One region of the Clostridium sp. Marseille-QA1073 genome, then DNA from elsewhere that is predicted to be linked to it. Evidence: a T-box and tRNA genes for the amino acid it is inferred to sense, from the RefSeq annotation. Region 1 holds a T-box; the other holds one or more tRNA genes.

The links. A T-box is a leader RNA that pairs with one kind of tRNA and senses whether it is charged. The one in region 1 lies ahead of thrS (threonine--tRNA ligase), so its partner is inferred to be a tRNA-Thr.
Region 2: it has a tRNA-Thr gene. The T-box ahead of thrS (threonine--tRNA ligase) is inferred to sense a tRNA for this amino acid. The anticodon was not compared.

What each region holds. Positions count from the first base shown of each region.
Region 1 is NZ_JBSVQM010000012.1:19,901-30,370, reverse strand. Features, by position in the region: gene ACY1IQ_RS12040 (L-cysteine desulfidase family protein) at 1-870, shown strand, start outside; gene ACY1IQ_RS12035 (Sapep family Mn(2+)-dependent dipeptidase) at 970-2,427, opposite strand; gene ACY1IQ_RS12030 (LytR/AlgR family response regulator transcription factor) at 2,675-3,412, shown strand; gene ACY1IQ_RS12025 (hypothetical protein) at 3,423-3,857, shown strand; gene ACY1IQ_RS12020 (sensor histidine kinase) at 4,003-4,722, shown strand; gene ACY1IQ_RS12015 (accessory gene regulator B family protein) at 4,864-5,424, shown strand; gene ACY1IQ_RS12010 (accessory gene regulator ArgB-like protein) at 5,732-6,292, shown strand; gene ACY1IQ_RS12005 (cyclic lactone autoinducer peptide) at 6,314-6,442, shown strand; gene thrS (threonine--tRNA ligase) at 6,746-8,683, opposite strand; T-box leader at 8,799-9,008, opposite strand; gene thrS (threonine--tRNA ligase) at 9,181-10,470, opposite strand, start outside.
Region 2 is NZ_JBSVQM010000009.1:51,354-61,823, forward strand. Features, by position in the region: gene rplL (50S ribosomal protein L7/L12) at 1-207, opposite strand, end outside; gene rplJ (50S ribosomal protein L10) at 267-767, opposite strand; ribosomal protein L10 leader region at 801-933, opposite strand; gene rplA (50S ribosomal protein L1) at 984-1,673, opposite strand; gene rplK (50S ribosomal protein L11) at 1,732-2,157, opposite strand; gene nusG (transcription termination/antitermination protein NusG) at 2,250-2,771, opposite strand; gene secE (preprotein translocase subunit SecE) at 2,818-3,042, opposite strand; gene rpmG (50S ribosomal protein L33) at 3,080-3,229, opposite strand; gene tuf (elongation factor Tu) at 3,458-4,651, opposite strand; tRNA gene ACY1IQ_RS10110 (tRNA-Thr) at 4,754-4,829, opposite strand; gene sigH (RNA polymerase sporulation sigma factor SigH) at 4,946-5,596, opposite strand; gene ACY1IQ_RS10120 (NYN domain-containing protein) at 5,663-6,172, opposite strand; gene rlmB (23S rRNA (guanosine(2251)-2'-O)-methyltransferase RlmB) at 6,191-6,943, opposite strand; gene thyX (FAD-dependent thymidylate synthase) at 7,093-7,899, opposite strand; gene ACY1IQ_RS10135 (Mini-ribonuclease 3) at 7,883-8,314, opposite strand; gene ilvA (threonine ammonia-lyase) at 8,841-10,055, opposite strand; gene ACY1IQ_RS10145 (proline--tRNA ligase) at 10,310-10,470, opposite strand, start outside.

The DNA of each region.
Region 1 (10,470 bases):
GTGATACAAGATAAACATACAAATATTATATTAATTGAGGTAAATGGAAAAGTGCTGTTTGCAGTTGATGAAGATGAGCAGGCTGCTTCAGCTAATACTTCTAATGTGGAACTTTCGGTGGAAAAAATTTATAATTATATAACAAATGTTGATGCTGATGATATTAAGTTTTTACTTGATGGTGCTGAGATGAATAGGAAAGTTGCAGAAGAAGGACTAAAAAATGACTATGGTATGAACGTTGGAAAAACTTTAATGAAGAGCATTAAAGAAGGGTTAATTGGAGACGATATTATGTCCTATACAATGGCAGTAACAGCTTGTGGAGCTGATGCCAGAATGTCAGGATGTATATTACCAGTTATGAGTAGTGCAGGTAGTGGAAATCAAGGATTAACTGCAATACTACCTATAGTAGCTATAAATGAAAAATTAAAATGTGGTGAAGAGGTATTAGTAAGAGCATTAGCGATGAGTCATTTAATTACTTATTATATTAAGAGTCATTTAGGCAGACTTTCAGCACTTTGTGGATGTGGTGTTGGAGCAGCAATAGGGGCAAGTTCAGCAATGACTTACATGATGGGTGGAAAATTGGACAATGTTAGTTATACTATTAAAAATATGATTGGTGACGTTTCAGGAATGATTTGCGATGGAGCTAAGCCAGGATGTGCATTAAAGTTATCAACAGCAGTTGGGGCAGCTGTTAAATCTGCTATACTTTCAACAAGAGGAGTTGAAATATCTGAAAAGGACGGAATAGTAAGTAAAGAAGCAGATAAATCAATCAGAAATCTTGCAAGTATAGCCAATAAAGGTATGTGTGATTGTGATAATGTAATTTTAGATATAATGATTTGTAAATAGATATAAAATTAAAAGCCGTAATCTTCTATTACGGCTTTTAATTTTAGAATCTACAAGAAAGTAATAAACTAAAGATGTTAATATATTTTTAAATATGCATTATATCAGTGAATCTTCAGTTGATACCATTCTTGCTAGCGCTACAGCATAAATTTCTGTTGCTTTTAGCAATTTCTCAACAGACATATATTCATTAGCAATATGGCAACATTCATCTTCATCATAAAATACAGGTCCCCATGCCACTGTGTTTGGCATTGCTTTTGCATAAGAGGTTCCATGCCCTAATGTAAATTCATTTTTTAATCCACTTAATTCATTATAAGTATCTTCCATTATTTTTAAGAATGGTTTTTCTTTACTTACAAATATTGGAGCTAAGAAATCTTCAATTTCAAAAGTACAGTTAGCATTTTTGCATACTTTATTTAAGATTTCCTTTAAGCCTTCTACTGTAGTACCATATACTGGTCTCATATTTAGATTTATATCATAGACGTCATTTTCACCTTTAATAACTGTTGGGGAGATAACATTTCTATGCATATATTCTCCATCTAAATATTCACTTTCACTATATAGACCTAAACCTTTTCCAAAATAATCATAGCAAGACTCTGCTATAAATTTAACCAATCTAGCTCCTGAGTTGTCTTTTAGATTTAAAGTATTTAAAAATTTTCCTAGCATTATTATAGGGTTAACACCTTGCTGAGGATATGCTGAGTGACAGGCAATTCCTTGTGCTGTTACTATGATGTTCTCACCATCTGACTTTAATGAGATTTTTTCATCTTTATTTTCTTTTATGTAGGCTTCAACTATAGCTTGTAGTTCTTCTAAGTTTCCTTTTAAAGTTGCTTTAGCTACTGCAGGCACTGAGTTTGTAGCATTACCGCTTTGTATGTCTAAAATTTCAAAATTACCTATATTATCTTCACATTTTCCTTCAAATTTAAATGATATATCTGCATATCCTTTTTCTTTGTTACATATAGGAAATTGTCCATCAGGAGTAAAACCATAATCTGGTAGAGGATATTTCTTTACATATTCATTCATATCTGTCCATTCTACTTCTTCTTGAGTACCTATTATAAGTTGAACCTTTTTCTTAATAGGCATATTTAATTTACGAATAGCATCCATAGCATATAAAGCAGAAATTATAGGACCTTTGTCATCTAATACCCCACGACCAAATAAAAGTCCGTCTTTTTCTACCATTTCAAAAGGATTGGTTTTCCAATCTTCTAAATCATCTGCAGGAACTACATCTATATGAGTTAATATTCCTATTGTTTCTTTACCTTCTCCCATTTCAATAATTCCTATGGAATCATTTAATACGGTGTAAGCTTTAAAGCCCATATTAGAAGATTTATCTATAACAAGCCTTAAAGCTTCTTTTACTTTATCTATATTCTCAGATACACTTGGAATTTCAACTAAGTCTTTAGTATGATTTATTATATTTTGTTTATTTTCTTCTAAAAAGTTATGAATTTTATTTATTTCATAGTTATTAACCCTCCTAGTTTTAAAGATTTTATACAAAAAATTATAAAGATATCCTAATTAACACAATTGTAACATTTGCAACACCAATTTAAAAGGATAACAATAAAAATATTTAATATAGTTTTAAAATTTTGAAATATAAAAACAATTAATTAAATCGTTTACAATAATTTTTATTATTATCTATAAATTAAAAACCTCAAAGAAAAGAGGAGAAATTGAATATTGGAAAATTGATATTATAATAGGTATTATTATGACTATCTAGGAAGGGGGAATATAGATGTCATATAATGTTATTATTTGTGATGATGATAATATTCAAGTGGGGATTATTAATGGATATTTAAATAAATTTTCTGATGGCAATAATTTATTTAATATCTTAAGTTTTAATAGTGCAGAAGAACTTTTGGACAAACTATCAAAAAATAGTTCGTCATTAAAAATCAGTGATATAGACATTTTTCTTCTAGACATTGAAATGAGTGGCTTAAATGGTATGGAGCTTGGATACAAAATTAGGGAAGTTAATAAAAGAGCAATTATAATTTATATAACAGGATTTAAAGATTATGCTTTGAATGCATTTGAGATAAGAAGTTTTAATTATATTATTAAGCCTATATCTTATGAAAAGTTTTATAGTGTTATTTCGGAAGCAATAGAAATATTAAGTTTAAAAATTGAGAAATCTAAAGAATTGGTAATAGATAATAAAGATAAAGTTTATAGAATTAGATACGATGATATATATTATTTTGAAAAGTATTTAAGGAAAGTAAGGGTGATAACAAAACAGGAAACTATTGAATATTATGCTTCTTTAAAAGAGTTAAAGAAAGTATTAGATATGGATTACTTTGTACAATGCCATCAAAGTTTTATAATTAATAAAAGTAAACTAACCTCCTATAAAAGTCAAAGTGTATATATTTCAGATTTAGATATTGATATTCCTGTAAGCAAAGCATCAGTTAAAGAAGTAAGACAGTGCTTAGCAAACAATTTATTTGGATAGGTGAGGGTATGTGGATATAGTAGTAATTTCAAATATTTTTATAAAAGTTGTAGAAGTAATTTTAGGATATTTATTTATGAGGGCTATGTTTGATAAAAACAATAGGCCTAAACATATAGTGATTATTCTATTAATTTTTCAAGTTACAGTAACTTATTTAAGCAATAGTTACTTCGGATTAGGAAGTCAAAAAGGGATTTTATTTATAATATTTTCAAATGTAATTACTTATAAATATATTTTTAATTCAGATTTGTTAAAAATAATTTTTGGGAATTTAGCTTATATAATTGTAATAACTTTTGTAGAACTTATATTTGTTTCATTTACCTATATGTTATTTGGTATAAATCAAAATCAATTAGTTTCTTCTAATTTATATACAGTAATATATTTTATATTAACTAGAACAATAGTATATTTAATGATTAGATTTTGCAGGTAATATAAAAATAGTGCAAAAAAAAATTTAAAAAAGATATATGTATATGAATTAATAATGACTTTAAGTATAAATATATTTTTTATATTTATGATATTTAGCTTATTTAAGAATAAAGATATAGTTGAAGCTAACAACTATATTTACAATGACAATAACAATTATTATTTTTACTGCAATGGTCATAAATGTTATAAATCAAATAATTAAATATTCAAAAAAGGAATCAGAATGGCTATTGCTTATGAGAGAGTATGAAAGACAACAAAATTATATAGAAAGTTTAGATAGACTTACATATAAGTTAAAGGCTCAAAGATATGATTTTAATCATCATATTAGTTGTATTTATGGGCTTTTAGACTTAAATAATATTGATGAAGCTAAGAAATATGCAAAAGAATTATTAAAAGATGTACAAGAGGTTAACAATATAGTAAACATAGAAAATTCAACAATTTTAGCTATACTAAATAATAATCTAACAGTAGCAAAGGAAAAAGATATAGAAGTAGATTTAAACATAGATATTCCTAAAGAATTAAAAGTTAATTCTATGGATATTTCTATTATATTAGGTAATTCTCTTAGTAATGCCATAGAAGCTTGTGAAAACTTAAAAAAGAAATATATAAAACTTTATATGTATATGAAAGGTGAATATTTAATTATAAAAATAAAAAACAGTAAGAAGAAAGATGTATTTATTGATGAAAATAGTTATGAAACCACTAAAATAGATAAAGAAAACCATGGATTTGGGCTTAAAAACATAAAATATATTGTTGATAAATATGACGGATTGCTAAAAATTGAACAATCAAAAGAAGAATTTGTTTTAAATATTGCTATGAAAGAGATATGTTAAAAAACGTATTTTATAAGATTTTAAAAAATTTAGCCCAATTATTACATTTAACAGTCAAAATGTGCAAAATGTATTTTAAAGATTAGATGAATGTATTAATATAGCTATTGAAGAGTAAATACTTTATTAAGTGGTGATACAATGATAGGCACTTTATCAGTAAAGATATGTAAGTCCTTAGTTAAAAATAATATAATCAAATTTGATGATTTTCAAACTTATATAAAGAAACTTCAAAAGATTATTTTGTTAATTTTAGATATTATAGGATTTATATTAATTGGGATATTGTTTAATTGTCTTTCACAAATGATGTTATTTATTATATCATTTAGAATAATGAGGATGTTTGCAGGAGGATGTTGGCTTAGCAATTATATAAAGAATTTTGTTTGCTTTTCTTCTTTAGCATTAATAAGTGTTTACATATCCTCAGTTAATGAATTATCAGGAAATAATATAATAATTACTGTGGTGCTTATGATTATAGCACTTGTAATATTTTTTAAACAAGCACCTTATAAGTTAAAATTTTCTTCTTATTCTGAAGAAAAGAGAAAAAAGCTTAGAAGAAATACATTTATAGCTTATTTTTTACAAGCTTTAGTAGTTTTAATATTATTTTTGATAAATAAGAATTTATCATCATATTCTTGTACAATAGCTTTTGCTATTTTTATTCAGTCAGTTACTTTATTATAAATAAATTAATCCCACATAAATTAGCAATCCATTACTACCTATGGATTATAAAAGGTCACCTATAAATATAGGTGATCTTTTATATTTAAAATTATAATTTTAAGGAATTAATTTATATTCTAATTTAAAAATATTAATATCTATATATGAAAAACTATTAACTATAACATTGTTAGGTACTTTTTACAAAAGATTGTCCAATTATTACATTTCAATGTCAAATTATGCAAAGCTACTTTATTTTAAAGTAAAAGTATCTTATATTAATAATAGAAAAATAAAGAAATTTGATAAATGAGGTAAAGTTATGGTAAATAAAATATCTAGCAAAATATGTACTTCATTAATTCAAAATAAAATAATTAACGAAGATGATTTAGAAGTTTATATGTATGGCTTAACTATGTTACTGGTAACTATAGGAGAGCTAATTGGATTAATTTTATTAGGTGTTTTATTTGGATGGCTTAAAGAAATGATAGTCTTTACAACAATATTCTTTTTTATGAGGTTGCAAGCAGGAGGATATCATGCTAGTACACCATTAGGATGTTTTCTATCATTTGCAATATTAAGTAATGTTTCTATATTTTTATTTAAAAATATAAATCTGATAAGAAATCCAATAATATTAATAGGAATGCTTTTAATAGCATTGATAATATTTATTAAATTAGCACCAAAGGATACGAAAAATAAGCCTCTAGATGAAGATGAAAAGAGGATTTATAGAAAAAGAACATTTATAACATATTTTATTGAAGTATCCATTATAATAGCTTTATTTATATTAAATAAAGATTTAAATATTTATTGTTATATAGGTTCTGCAGCTATATTTATAGAAGCAGTATCTTTATTAATATAATTTATAGAGGGGGAAGTCATTATGAAAAAAAATTCATTAGTTCTTAAAGGCATAGGAACAGCATCTTTAGCTGTTGCTAAAATGAGTGCAGGAACAGCTTGTTGGGGATTATGGTATCAACCAGCAGTTCCTAAAAAAATAAAAAAATAGTTTAATACCCAATTTATACCCTTTAATATACTTGCTTTAAATGCGAAGTAAAAAAATCATACCTCACATAAACTTTCGCTTGTTGATGGTAATAGCAAAATGCTATTACCTTTTTTTTATTATAAGATAATGAATTTAAGAATATAAATTATTATTAAAAAGTTAACATATATTAATTATATTTTAAAAAATTTAAATTTACAACCTTATTTAAGCAATTATTAGTATTAATTAATTATAAATATCATATATTTATTAAGTAACTTTAAAAAATAAAATCGTGGCAATTGCCACGATTTTATTTTATCTTTCTTTATTATTAATTTCAGTTAATACTCTTTCAACAAATACATCAAGTGCTATAGCACCTTCTTCACCATTTTTTCTACTTCTTACAGCAACTTCTTTATTTTCAGCTTCTTTTTCACCTACAACTAAGATATAAGGAATTCTTTCATTACGAGCTTCTCTTATTTTGTAACCTATTTTTTCAGCTCTGTAGTCAGCTTCAACTTTTATATTATTTGCTTTAAATGTTTTAACAACCTCTTCAGCATAATCATGATGTTTTTCAGAGATTGGAAGAACTTTAACTTGAACTGGTGCTAGCCAAGTTGGAAAAGCACCGGCATATTTTTCTATAAGCAATGCTAGAGTTCTCTCATAACATCCAATTGAAGTCCTATGAATTACATATGGATATCTTTCTTTACTGTCCTTATCAATATAAGTCATTCCAAATCTTTCAGCAAGTGAGAAATCAATTTGAACAGTGATTATTGTATCCTCTTTTCCATGAACATTCTTAATTTGTAGATCTAATTTTGGACCATAGAAAGCAGCTTCACCGACAGCTTCTTTATAGTCAAGTCCTAAATTATCTAAAATTTGTTTCATTATAACTTGAGTTTCTTCCCAAGCTTCTGGTTTATCTATATACTTAGCTTTATTATCTGGATCCCACTTGGAGAATCTATAAGTTATATCTTCTCTTAGTCCTAAAGTTTCTAACATATAATTAATTAAATCAACTACGCCCCTAAATTCTTCTTCCAATTGCTCTGGAGTAACTATTAAGTGACCTTCAGAAATTGTAAATTGTCTTACACGAATTAATCCATGCATTTCTCCAGAAGATTCATTTCTAAATAGAGTTGAAGTTTCGCCATATCTTAATGGTAAATCTCTATAACTTTTTTTTTTAGAGTTATATATCATAAATTGGAAAGGGCAAGTCATTGGACGAAGTGCAAATACCTCATCGTCATTTTCTTCATCTCCAAGAACAAACATTCCATCTTTGTAATGATCCCAATGTCCTGAAATTTTATATAAATCACTTTTAGCCATAAATGGAGTTTTAGTTAATAGATACCCTCTTTTTTCTTCTTCATCTTCTACCCATCTTTGAAGAGTTTGAACAATTTTAGCTCCTTTTGGCATTAATAGTGGAAGTCCTTGACCCACTGGTTCAGCAGTTGTAAATAATTCAAGTTCTCTTCCTAATTTGTTATGATCACGTTTTTTAGCTTCCTCAACTCTTTCTAAATACTCATCTAAATCAGATTTTTTAGTGAAAGAAGTTCCGTATATACGGGAAAGCATTTTATTTTTCTCATTTCCTCTCCAATATGCACCAGCTATTTTTGTCAATTTTATAGCTTTAACATATTTTGTGGACATTAGGTGAGGACCTGCACATAAATCTACAAATTCACCTTGTTTATAAAATGAAATTATAGAATCCTCAGGTAAGTCGTTGATTAATTCAACTTTATAAGGCTCGTTCATTTCATTCATTAATTTAAGTGCTTCTTCCCTAGGAAGCTCAAATCTTTCAATTTTTAAGTCTTGCTTAACGATTTTTTTCATCTCAGCTTCAATTTTTTCTATATCTTCAAAAGTAAATGGTTTTTCTACATCAAAATCATAGTAGAAACCATCTTCAATAGAAGGTCCTATGGCAAGTTTTGCATTAGGATATAAACTTTTAACAGCTTGAGCTAGTATATGTGCTGTTGTGTGCCTAAAAGCATTTCTTCCTTCTTCATCATTAAAAGTAAGAATGCTTAGCTCACAATCTTTATCAACTATATAACGTAGATCTACAGTTTTATTATCAACAAATCCAGCAGTTGCTACTCTTGCAAGACCATCAGAAATATCTTTAGCAATATCTAAAACTGATAATGAGTTTTCATATTCTTTTATTGAGCCATCTTTTAATGTAACTTTAATCATTTTTATTTACCTCCTTAAAACTATTGATAATTAATTATGATAATTCACATCAAAGCATGAGAGTTTTTAAATTATTTTTTAAAATAAAAACTCGCCTCTTTTCTATAATAATTAGAAAAGGGACGAGATAATATTCCCGTGGTTCCACCCAATTTGTATATCAAGATTATGATATACCACTTTAAAAATTTTAACGGATTTATCCGGACTTTATTAGAGTCACTCAGAGGTGGTTTTCAACTGATTCTATTTAAGAATACTTTCAGCTAATATATTCTCTCTCTGTAAATGTAAGGCAGTTTACTCTTCTCTTCACAGCTTTATACTATTATTACCATATTTAAATAAATTTATTACTACTAAAATTATATAATAATAAAAATAAATTTAAAAGAAGTATTTTAAATTATTATATAATTTTTAGGATATATTAAGTCTGTTTTAATCTTATTAACTATTAATGCTAAATTGAGGATAATTTTGTATAGCAAATTTTTCTATAACTCTTTACTATTTATTTCTTTAAGGACTTTCTCAATGAAATCGTCTATAGAAATATTCCCTTCTTCACCATTTTTACGACTTCTAACAGATACTTCCTTCTTAGAAGCTTCTTTTTCACCTACCACCAAAATATAAGGAATTCTTTCATTACGAGCTTCTCTAATTTTATATCCTATTTTTTCAGTACGTTCGTCCATTTCCACTTTTATGCCAAAGCTTTTTAATTTATTTATTATCTTTTCACCATAATTATTGTATTTTTCAGAAATAGGAAGAACTTTTGCTTGTATAGGTGAAAGCCAAGTAGGGAAAGCACCAGCAAAGTGTTCAGTTAGAATTCCTATAAAACGTTCTATACTTCCAAAGACTACACGATGTATCATAACTGGTCTATGTTTTTCACCATCTGAGCCTATATAATTAAGATCAAATCTTTCTGGAAGTTGGAAATCTAGTTGTATTGTACCACATTGCCATGTACGTCCTAAACAATCTTCGAGATGAAAATCTATCTTGGGGCCATAAAATGCACCATCACCCTCATTAACCTTATAGTTATATCCAAGTTCTATAAGAGCTTCTCTAAGAGCCTCAGTTGCTCTGTTCCATTCTTGATCACTGCCCATACTATTTTCTGGTCTTGTAGATAGTTCAACATGATATTTAAATCCAAATACTCCATAAACTTCATCAATTAGTCTTATTACTCCTTTAATCTCATCTTTAATTTGCTCAGGAAGCATAAATATATGAGCATCATCTTGAGTAAAGTTACGAACACGCATTAATCCGTGCAATGCGCCAGATAACTCATGGCGATGTACAAGACCTAATTCACCAATACGAAGAGGTAAATCTCTATAGGAGTGAAGACTTGTTTTATATACTAACATTCCTCCGGGACAGTTCATTGGTTTAATTGCATAATCCATTTCATCTATTTCTGTTGTGTACATGTTTTCTCTATAGTGATCCCAATGACCACTTCTAATCCACAAATCCTTATTTAATATAATGGGAGTGGAGATTTCTTTATAGCCTGCTTTTTTATGAATTTCTCTCCAAAAGTCTATAAGTGTATTTCTAAGTTCCATTCCTTTAGGTAAAAAGAAAGGAAAACCAGGACCTTCATCTAGCAATGTAAAAAGTTCAAGCTCTTTACCAAGTTTACGATGGTCACGTTTCTTAGCTTCTTCAACTCTTTCTAAATACTCATCTAAGTCAGATTTTTTAGTGAAAGAAGTTCCGTAGATACGAGAAAGCATTTTATTTTTCTCATTTCC
Region 2 (10,470 bases), on a different contig from region 1:
TTTGATTTTATTAGCTCCTGCGTTAGCTAATACTACATCAAACTCAGTTTTTTCTTCTGCTGCTGCAGCTCCACCTGCTACAGCTCCTGCTACTGCTACTGGAGCAGCAGCGCTTACTCCGAATTCCTCTTCACAAGCTTTAACTAATTCGTTTAATTCTAAAACGCTCATTCCTTTTATAGCTTCTATAATTTGCTCTTTTGTCATTTTAAATGCACCTCCGAAATTTCTCTTTTTCTATTCTTTGTTCTTTTTTTATAATTAAATTACTCAGCTGATTCTTTTTGCTCTTTTATAGCACTTAATAAGTAAGCTAAGTTTGATACTGGAGCTTTGAAACTTCCAAGAAGTTTTGCAAGTAATACCTCTTTTGGTGGTATTGAAGCAAGCTCTTTAACTTTATTTTCATCAAATATTTCGCCTTGAACTAATCCAGCTTTTAATTGAAGCTTTTTATTAGTTTTAGCAAAATCATTTAATACTCTAGCTGGAGCTGTTGGATCTTCATATCCAAATGCTATAGATACTGGTCCTTGAAGGTATTGTTCTAACCCTTCTACTCCTAACTCTTTAGCAGCTAAAGCTACTAGTGTATTTTTATAAACTTTATATTCTACACCAGTTTCTCTTAATTTTTTTCTTAATTCTGTATCTTGCTCAACTGTTAAACCTTGATATTCACTTAGTATAACACCTTGAGCTTTTTCTAATTTTTCTTTTATTTCAGCAACTTTTGCTTCTTTTAACATTCTGTTTTTGCTTTGCACTGTGTGTCCACCTCCTCACAGCTTATCACTGTTTATTTAATAATAAAAGTCTCTCCGCAAACATACGAAGAGACCAATAAAATCATCACGTTCTATTAGAATCCTCGGTAGGTAATTTCTGTTACGCTTACGCACCTACTGTCTACGGAATATTTATCTATTCAACTTTTAAGATTCTAACATACTTAATACAACAAGTCAAGGTTTTCATAAAAATTATTCTATAACTTTTACAGGATTAATTTTTACTCCAGGTCCCATCGTACTTGCAACAGTAACAGACTTAATGTATTGTCCTTTTGCTGCAGCTGGTTTAGCTTTTACAATAGCTTCCATTAATGTTTGGAAGTTCTGTTGTAATTTTTCTGATCCAAATGATTTTTTACCAATTCCTACGTGTACAATAGCAGTTTTATCTACTCTGTACTCAACTTTACCTGCTTTAATATCTGATAAAGCTTTAGCAACATCAAATGTAACTGTTCCTGATTTTGGGTTTGGCATTAATCCTTTTGGTCCTAATACTCTACCTAGTCTTCCTACTACTCCCATCATATCTGGTGTAGCAACAACTACATCAAATCCAAACCAGTTTTCTTTTTGAATTTTATCAACTAGCTCTTCAGCTCCAACAAAATCTGCTCCTGCAGCTTCTGCTTCTTTAGCTTTATCGCCTTTAGCGAAAACTAAAACTCTAACTGTTTTACCAGTTCCATGAGGAAGAACAACTGCTCCTCTTACTTGTTGATCCGCATGCCTTGGGTCAACACCAAGTCTTACGTGAACTTCTATTGTCTCATCAAATTTAGCTTTTGATGTTTTTACTGCAAGCTCCATAGCTTCTGATGGTGTATATAGAGCACTTTTGTCAATAAGCTTAGCACTCTCTATGTAATTCTTTCCCATTTTGCTATCCTCCTTCGTGGTATTAACGGTTTTTGCCTCCCACTAATTTAAAATCGAATTAATCTTCTACTACTATACCCATGCTTCTAGCTGTTCCAGCTATCATGCTCATAGCAGCTTCTACTGATGCAGCATTTAAATCTGGCATCTTTAATTCAGCTATTTCTCTTATTTTAGCTGTAGATACTTTAGCAACTTTATTTCTATTTGGAACACCTGAACCACTTTCTATTCCAGCCGCTTTCTTTAATAATACTGCTGCTGGTGGAGTCTTTAGTATAAAACTAAAAGATCTATCCTGATATACAGTGATTACTACTGGAATTATCATTCCTGCTTGATCAGCAGTTTTTGCGTTAAATTCCTTACAGAATCCCATAATATTTACACCATGTTGACCAAGTGCAGGTCCAACTGGTGGTGCTGGAGTTGCTTTTCCTGCAGGAAGTTGAAGTTTTATCATTCCTGTTATTTTCTTAGCCATGAGTTTACACCTCCTATATTGTGGTAATCGGACTTTTAAAGCCCTCCCACTTAATAAGACTAAATCTATAATAAAGATCTTATCTTATAAGCCTAATCTAATTTTTCTATTTGATTAAATTCAAGTTCAACAGGGGTTTCCCTACCGAACATGTCAACTAAACCTTTGATTTTATGTTTTTCAAGATTTATTTCTTGAATTAACACTGTGAAATTTTCAAATGGACCAGAAACTATCTTAACTTGTTCACCAATTTCCACATCTATAGTTACAGTTCTTTCAACTATTCCCATATTGTGTACTTCATCCTCTGTTAGAGGAACGGGCTTAGATCCAGGTCCTACAAATCCAGTGACTCCTCTAGTATTTCTTACGATATACCATGAATCATCTGTCATTACCATTTTTACCATTACATATCCTGGGAATATTTTTTTATAAGTTATTTTTTTCTTGCCATCCTTGATTTCAACCTGCTCTTCCATAGGAACTTGAATATCGTGAACGAATTCTTCAAGGTTTCTATTTTCTATAGCTTTTTCAAGGTTAGCTTTAACTTTATTTTCATATCCAGAATAAGTATGGACTACGTACCATTTAGCTTTACCTGTCATAGCTCAAGGGGTTTGAAGTATCAATCCCCTACCTCCTTTTTTTGTATTATTTAAAGAACATTTTAAAGAGGTTATTGAAACCAGTATCCAACAAACCTACTAGAATCACATAAAGAAGACAAAAGCTAATTACAGCGGCAGCAGCTTTCTTCGCTTCAGCTTTTGCAGGCCATGTTACTCTTTTAAACTCAGCCTTTAAGTCAACAAAAAACTGTACTATTCCTGCACGCTTTCTTTTCTCATTTGATTTTATATCAACTTTATTAGCCATATTTCTCACATCCCCAAAAATATATGCTGTTCAAACATTACTTTGTTTCTTTATGAAGTGTATGTTTGTGGCAGAATTTGCAGTATTTTTGCATTTCTATTCTGTCTGGATTATTTTTTTTATTTTTCATAGTGTTGTAGTTTCTTTGTTTACACTCAGTACATGCTAAAGTTATTTTAACTCTCACAATCTACACCTCCTGCTCTACGAATCAATTTATATCATGAAAGCTTTTTCTTACCTATTACAACTTAATTTTAAAACTTTTGCTACCTAAATAATTTAACATAACTTATTATATATGTCAATAAATTAGTTATTGTCTTTGGTGGTAAGTATTACCTGTTTTAAAATTAACTATACCTCTTAAAAGGACCAGGTTAGAAACCTAGTCCTATACATTGATTTTTCTATATTATTTAATTATAGAAGTAACAACTCCTGAACCTACTGTTCTTCCACCTTCTCTGATCGCGAATCTTAATCCTTCATCCATTGCGATTGGAGTGATTAATTCAACGTTCATGTCGATGTGGTCTCCTGGCATTACCATTTCCATTCCCTCTGGTAATTTAATTGATCCTGTTACGTCTGTTGTTCTGAAGTAGAACTGTGGTCTGTATCCATCAAAGAATGGTGTATGTCTTCCACCTTCTTCTTTTTTAAGTACGTATACTTGACCTACAAACTTAACGTGTGGATTTACTGAACCTGGCTTTGTTAAAACCTGACCTCTTTGGATGTCTGTTCTTTGTACTCCTCTTAATAATGCTCCGATGTTATCTCCTGCTTGTGCTTCATCAAGAAGTTTTCTGAACATCTCAACTCCTGTACAAACTACTTTTCTCTTCTCTTCGCTTAGTCCAACAAGTTCTACCTCGTCTCCAACTTTTAATATTCCTGTTTCTACTCTTCCTGTTGCAACTGTTCCTCTTCCAGTGATTGTGAATACGTCCTCTACTGGCATTAAGAATGCTTTGTCTGTTGCTCTTTCTGGAGTTGGAATATAGCTATCTACTGATTCCATTAATTCCATTATGCATGCTGTCGCAGCTTCATCTGTTGGATTTTCTAATGCTTTTAATGCTGATCCTGTTATTACTGGAATATCATCTCCTGGGAAGTCATACTCGCTTAATAATTCTCTTACTTCCATTTCAACTAATTCTAATAATTCTGGATCGTCTACCATATCTGCTTTGTTTAAGAATACTACTATGTATTGTACTCCTACTCTTGATGCTAGCAGTATATGCTCTCTTGTTTGTGGCATTGGACCATCTGCTGCTGATACTACTAAGATAGCTCCATCCATTTGCGCTGCTCCTGTTATCATGTTCTTTACATAGTCAGCGTGTCCTGGACAGTCAACGTGAGCATAGTGTCTATTATCTGTTTGATACTCAACGTGTGATGTATTGATTGTGATTCCTCTTTCTTTTTCCTCTGGTGCTTTGTCTATTTGGTCATATTTGAATGCCTCTGCAAATCCTCTGTTTGCTAATACTGTTGTGATTGCAGCTGTTAATGTTGTTTTACCGTGGTCAACGTGTCCTATAGTTCCAATGTTAACGTGCGGTTTGCTTCTTTCAAATTTTTCCTTAGCCATTTTTTATTCCTCCTTGATATAGGCTTAATTATTATGAATGAATAATTAATTAATTTACTCCTATAAACTCACCCTGGTGTGTTGCGTTTCCTTAAGTAAGTTTGGAGCCCATAACCGGGATTGAACCGGTGACCTCCACCTTACCAAGGTGACGCTCTGCCTACTGAGCTATATGGGCATTAAAATATGATGTAGATTTATAAAAAAACCGCATCATACAAATGTTAAATATATACTTAAATACTATATATCAGTTACTCATTATACTATATATATCCTTTTATGTCAACGCTATTACTTTCTTTTATCTAAGCATTTTTCCAATTTTCTTTTAACTCTTTGCAGAGCATTATCAATAGACTTAGCATGTCTGTCTAAGTCACAAGCAATTTCTTGATAAGATTTGCCATCTAGATAAGACATGAGCACTTCCATCTCCAGATCTGACAGCACTTCTCCTATCTCATTCTCGATACTTTCTACCTCTTCTCTGCTTATTACCAGTTCTTCTGGATCAGACACCTTAACCCCTGATATTATATCTAGAAGTGTTCTATCTGATTCTTCATCATATATAGGTTTGTTTAGTGATACATATGTATTTAGTGGAATATGTTTTTGACGTGTGGCAGTTTTAACTGCCGTTATTATTTGCCTTGTAACACAAAGTTCCGCAAAAGCCTTAAAGGATGCTAACTTATCTGTTCTAAAATCTCTAATAGCTTTAAATAGCCCAATCATACCTTCTTGGTATATATCTTCTTTATCTGCACCAATTAAAAAATATGATTTAGCTTTAGCTTTCACAAAATTTTGATATTTACATAGCAAATATTCTAAAGCACGATTGTCCCCATTTCTAGCTTCAACAACAATTTCCTCATCAGTTTTGTTCATAAACTGGGAATTTAACTCCTCATTGTCAACCCTTTTCTCCAAAAGCATCCCCTCCAAAATGAATATTGGACTTAACTAAAATTATACATTATTATTTTAAAGCGTCAAGCTATATTACTTGCTTCGCCTTATTTTTTCTAGCTTTTTAGCTATTTCACTGTCAATCATATCCTCAAATAAGTTTCTATCCTGCGAATAAGTTTTTTCATACTTTTTAGAAATCTTTTTATTAGCCTCCATAACGGTGTGATAAAACTCTAATGAAGATATTCTATTGGCTCCCCTTTGAAAAGTAACTTGTTGTTCAATAGCATCAGAAGTAACTACGTAAACCTCTGATGCTCTACCTATATTATTTACGGTCTTTTCAATATATAGGTCTGCTGTTTCTCCTTCTTTAGTAAAAACTACTGTGATATTTCCAATCCTCTCTTTCTTTTGAATACTACCTTTTACCATATGAGCATCGAAAACTATTATAATGTTATATCCTTTAAAGGAAGAATAGTTAATCATAATATCTATTAATTTTGCCCTTGCGGATTCATAACTATAATCCTTTATCGTTCTAAGTTCCGGCCAACTATTTATAACATTGTAGCCATCTATAAATATTTTTCTCAAGATTATATTAGCAAAAGTCTATTTCAACTTTTGCTTCAACACCTCATACATTAGTATTCCACCAGCTACAGAAGCGTTAAGCGAAGTTATTTGACCAACCATAGGGATTTTCATTAGTACATCACATTTTTCTTTAGTTAGTTTTGATATCCCTTTTCCCTCACTTCCTATAACTAACGCTACTGCACCCTTTAAGTCCACATCATAACAATTCTCACCATGCATATCAGCACCATATATCCATAATCCTAATTCTTTTAATTCATCTATAATGCTGTTAATATTCGTAACTTTAGCTATTCTCATATGCTCTGTAGCACCTGCAGAAGTTTTATATACAATAGGAGTGACCCCTACATTTTTTCTTTTAGGAATTATAATTCCATGTGCTCCACAAACTTCTGCCGTTCTTATAATTGAACCAAAGTTATGAGGGTCTTCGATTTCATCCAGTATAATTAAAAATGGTTTTTCATTTTTTGAATTTGCATAATCAATGATTTCTTTTACATTATAATATTTATAAGCAGTAACTTTAGCTATTACACCTTGATGAGCCCCTGTTAAAGACATAGAATCAAGTTTTGCACGATCTACATTTTTAACAACTATACCTTTTTCCTTTGCCAAAGCTAAAACCACATTAATAGAACCTTTAGTATCACCTTTAGCAACTAATATCTGTTCTATAGTTCTATTAGATTTTAAAGCTTCAATTACTGAATTTCTTCCTTCAATAATATCTTCTCTTATTATTTCTTCATTTCCCATATTAGTTTTATTATTGTATTCTTTTTTAACTCTATCTCTACTGTTATTTTTTTTATTTTCTTTCATATTTTAACCTCTTTCATAAACCTATTTAAATTTAAGCTATCTTTAATTATATCCAAAAGTATAACTTTAATTTATGTAGTTGTTTATAAATTAGAATATTTTTTCCTTACTGCCACAATTTCTCCACAGGTCATAGTACCTTCTGGACAAGATCCTTTTATACAATTTGGTCCTCCATTTTTAAATAAAATAGGAGCTACTTTTTTTGCTTCTTTTAACATTGCATCTGCCATATCTCTAATTTCCCATTGAGCTCTATTACAGCATCTATGTGCAAAAAAGTGCATAAGCTCTCTTGCATTCATGGTAACAATAATTTTAGTTTCACAAGCATTTGGAAATACATATCTAGCGTCTTCAATAGCTCTTTTCTGTGCTTGTGACTTTAGTTTTCTTAATACACGTTCTTCAACTTCTGACGTTGAATTTAAAGACTTCTCTCTTATGTATTTATCTAAGCTTTCATTATAAATTTGGTCAAATAATATTTCCACGATTTCATCGTAATACTCTTGGTCCTTTTTCATAGCTTCTATAAATATTTCTTTAGCTTTAGAATTACTCTCTATTGATGGTGGTATTATGTACTCAAAAGCATCCAATTTTACGTATCTTTGACTTTGTTGTGAGTATGAAGCAACTCTATGACGTACTAGTTGATGTGTTAAACTTCTAGACACTCCTTCAATAGCAAAGGTAAAACTAACATGCTCAATAGGAGAATAGTGACCATAATTCATAAGCATACTTAAAAAGTTTTCTGTTTTTTCTTTATCTAATCCTTCTAATATTTCGTCTACTCCTACAGAGCTATAACAAAGCTTTGCTGCTGATGCAATAACCTTTTCCGGGTTTGGTGTATGCTCAATTAATTTAACTTTCAAAGTCATTTTTATCCTCCTCGTATTTTACTATTTTACTTAATATATAATTAAGTTTTTCTTCCTTTTCACATAAATATAGATATCCTATAACTGCTTCAAAACCAGTAGCCCATCTATAATCAGCTACATCTGAATTTTTAGGTGTATGAGATTTAGAATTTCTTCCTCTTTTGAAAATAGCCATTTCATCATCATCTAAATCATCTATTATAATCTTCATATATTCACTTTGCGCTTTTGCTTTTACATAAGATACAGCTTTTACATGAACCTTATGTACATTAAGTCCTCTATTTTTTTCCACTAAATATGTTCTTATAAACACTTCATACACAGCATCTCCTATCAAAGCCAACACTAGTGGATTAAGTTGTTTTATCTCTTCTAGAGTAAATTTTCCCTTTAGTAATTGAAAGTTCATGTTTTTCTCCTTAACCTTATAGTTATTCAATTTTAATTATACACAGATATTTAAAATAATAACAGGTAATAAATGAATATTTTTAAAAATCATGACGAAATTTAGCTAGTAAATTATAAATATATAAATTTAATATCAGTTATTAAAAACTTTGTATAATCTTCGTTTCATTCACAATATAATATTTAAATATTTCTTCTTAATTACAAGAAACATTGAAAATATTTTTAAAATATCAATAGATTATTATAAAAAGAGTAAAGTTTGTAGTAATTTTTATAAATTATAATAATAAATTATTACTTCTAATTATACTTAATTATTATTTTACTCTAATATAAATTTCCTTTAAATAAAAAAATGTTTGCAACAGTTTTAGAATTTTTTAAAACTGTTGTAAACACTTATGTATTAAATATAATTTTTATTTTAGATATTACAAATACCTTAAATAGAATAATTAATTAAAGGTTTCTAAAATACCACCTAGCTATTTCTCTTAAAATGTATAGGTTAATCTTAAAAATTATTTATATACTTGTTCAAATATATATCCTTTTATTGCTAAGGCATTTTTTATCATTGCAGCATGTTCTTTTGATTCTGTTTCAATTTCTATTTCAATATTTGTAAACTCAAGTCCTTTAGGATTCCAGTTTTTATCTTGTTTAATCTTTGATACATTTCCACCTAGTGTAGCTACTTCAGCAACTAATGCTCCCAATTGACCTATTTTATCTCTTAATTCAAATTGTAGAGTTATTCTTCTTTCAACTAAAACTAATTGTCTATCAATTATTTTTGATATTGTAGCTATATCTATATTCCCACCACTTATAACTGCAACAACATTTTTACCAGCATTCTTAATTTTTCCTGTTAATAATGAAGCTAAGGAAACAACTCCTGCACCTTCAGCTATGACCTTATTTCTCTCCATTAGTGCAAATATTCCATAGGCAATTTCATCTTCTGTAACCGTTACTATTTCATCAACATACTCTTTTATTATTTCAAAAGTTTTATCTCCTGGAGTTTTAACAGATATACCATCTGCTAATGACTTTGAACCTTCAACTGTGACAACTTCACCTTTTTCTAGAGATGCTTTACTTGAAGCAATTATTTCTGCTTGAACTCCTATTATCTTTACATTAGCATTTATAGCTTTAGCTGCTATAGCAATACCTGATATAATTCCTCCTCCACCAATTGGAACTATTATAGTATCAACTTCTGGTAAATCTTCAAAGATTTCAAGAGCAATTGTTCCCTGTCCTGCAATTACATGTTCATCATTAAATGGGTGCAAAAATGTTGCTCCTGTTTCCTTTTGTACTTCTACTGCTTTAGCATAACATTCATCGTAAACTTCACCATGCTGTATAACCGTTGCTCCATAATTCTTTGTAGCTTGAACTTTTGCAAGAGGTGCTGTTAATGGCATACATATTGTAGACTTGACACCAAATATAGTTGAAGCATATGCAACTCCTTGAGCATGATTTCCTGCGGAAGATGCAACAACTCCCTTAGCTCTTTCTTCCTCTGTCAATGATGCAACTTTGTTATAAGCTCCTCTAAGTTTGAAAGACCCAGTTTTTTGTTTATTTTCACATTTTAAATATACTTCATATCCAGTGTCTTTTGAAAACGTACTTGAATGAAATAAAGGTGTTTTTCTTACAACTCCCTTTAAATTTTCCTCTGCCTCTCTTATATCAGATAATGATAATGTTATACTCACTATTTTCTCTCCTTTTGTTTAAAAGTTTATACTAAATTAACAAAAAATTTAAAATATAATAATTAGTCAAAAGTTCCGAAGGATATTTTCTGTTAATAAAAAGTAATTTTCTATAGATACTTATTTATTATTATCTATAGAAAATTATAATTTAACATAGTAGAAAACACGCAAGAATACTCTCTATTATTTTTTGAATATAGTTATTCTATGCATATATATCAGTTTTAATATTGTATATCTATACATTATTTTATAGTAAGGTTATTATATTTAAATTCTCTCTTAACTCTTTCAACAACATTTTCTAATCCAATTAATTCAAGTTCTTCTTTAGTTCTAAGTTTAAATTCTACAAGTCCTTCTGATATCTTTTTACCCACAGTTATTCTCATAGGTATTCCTATAA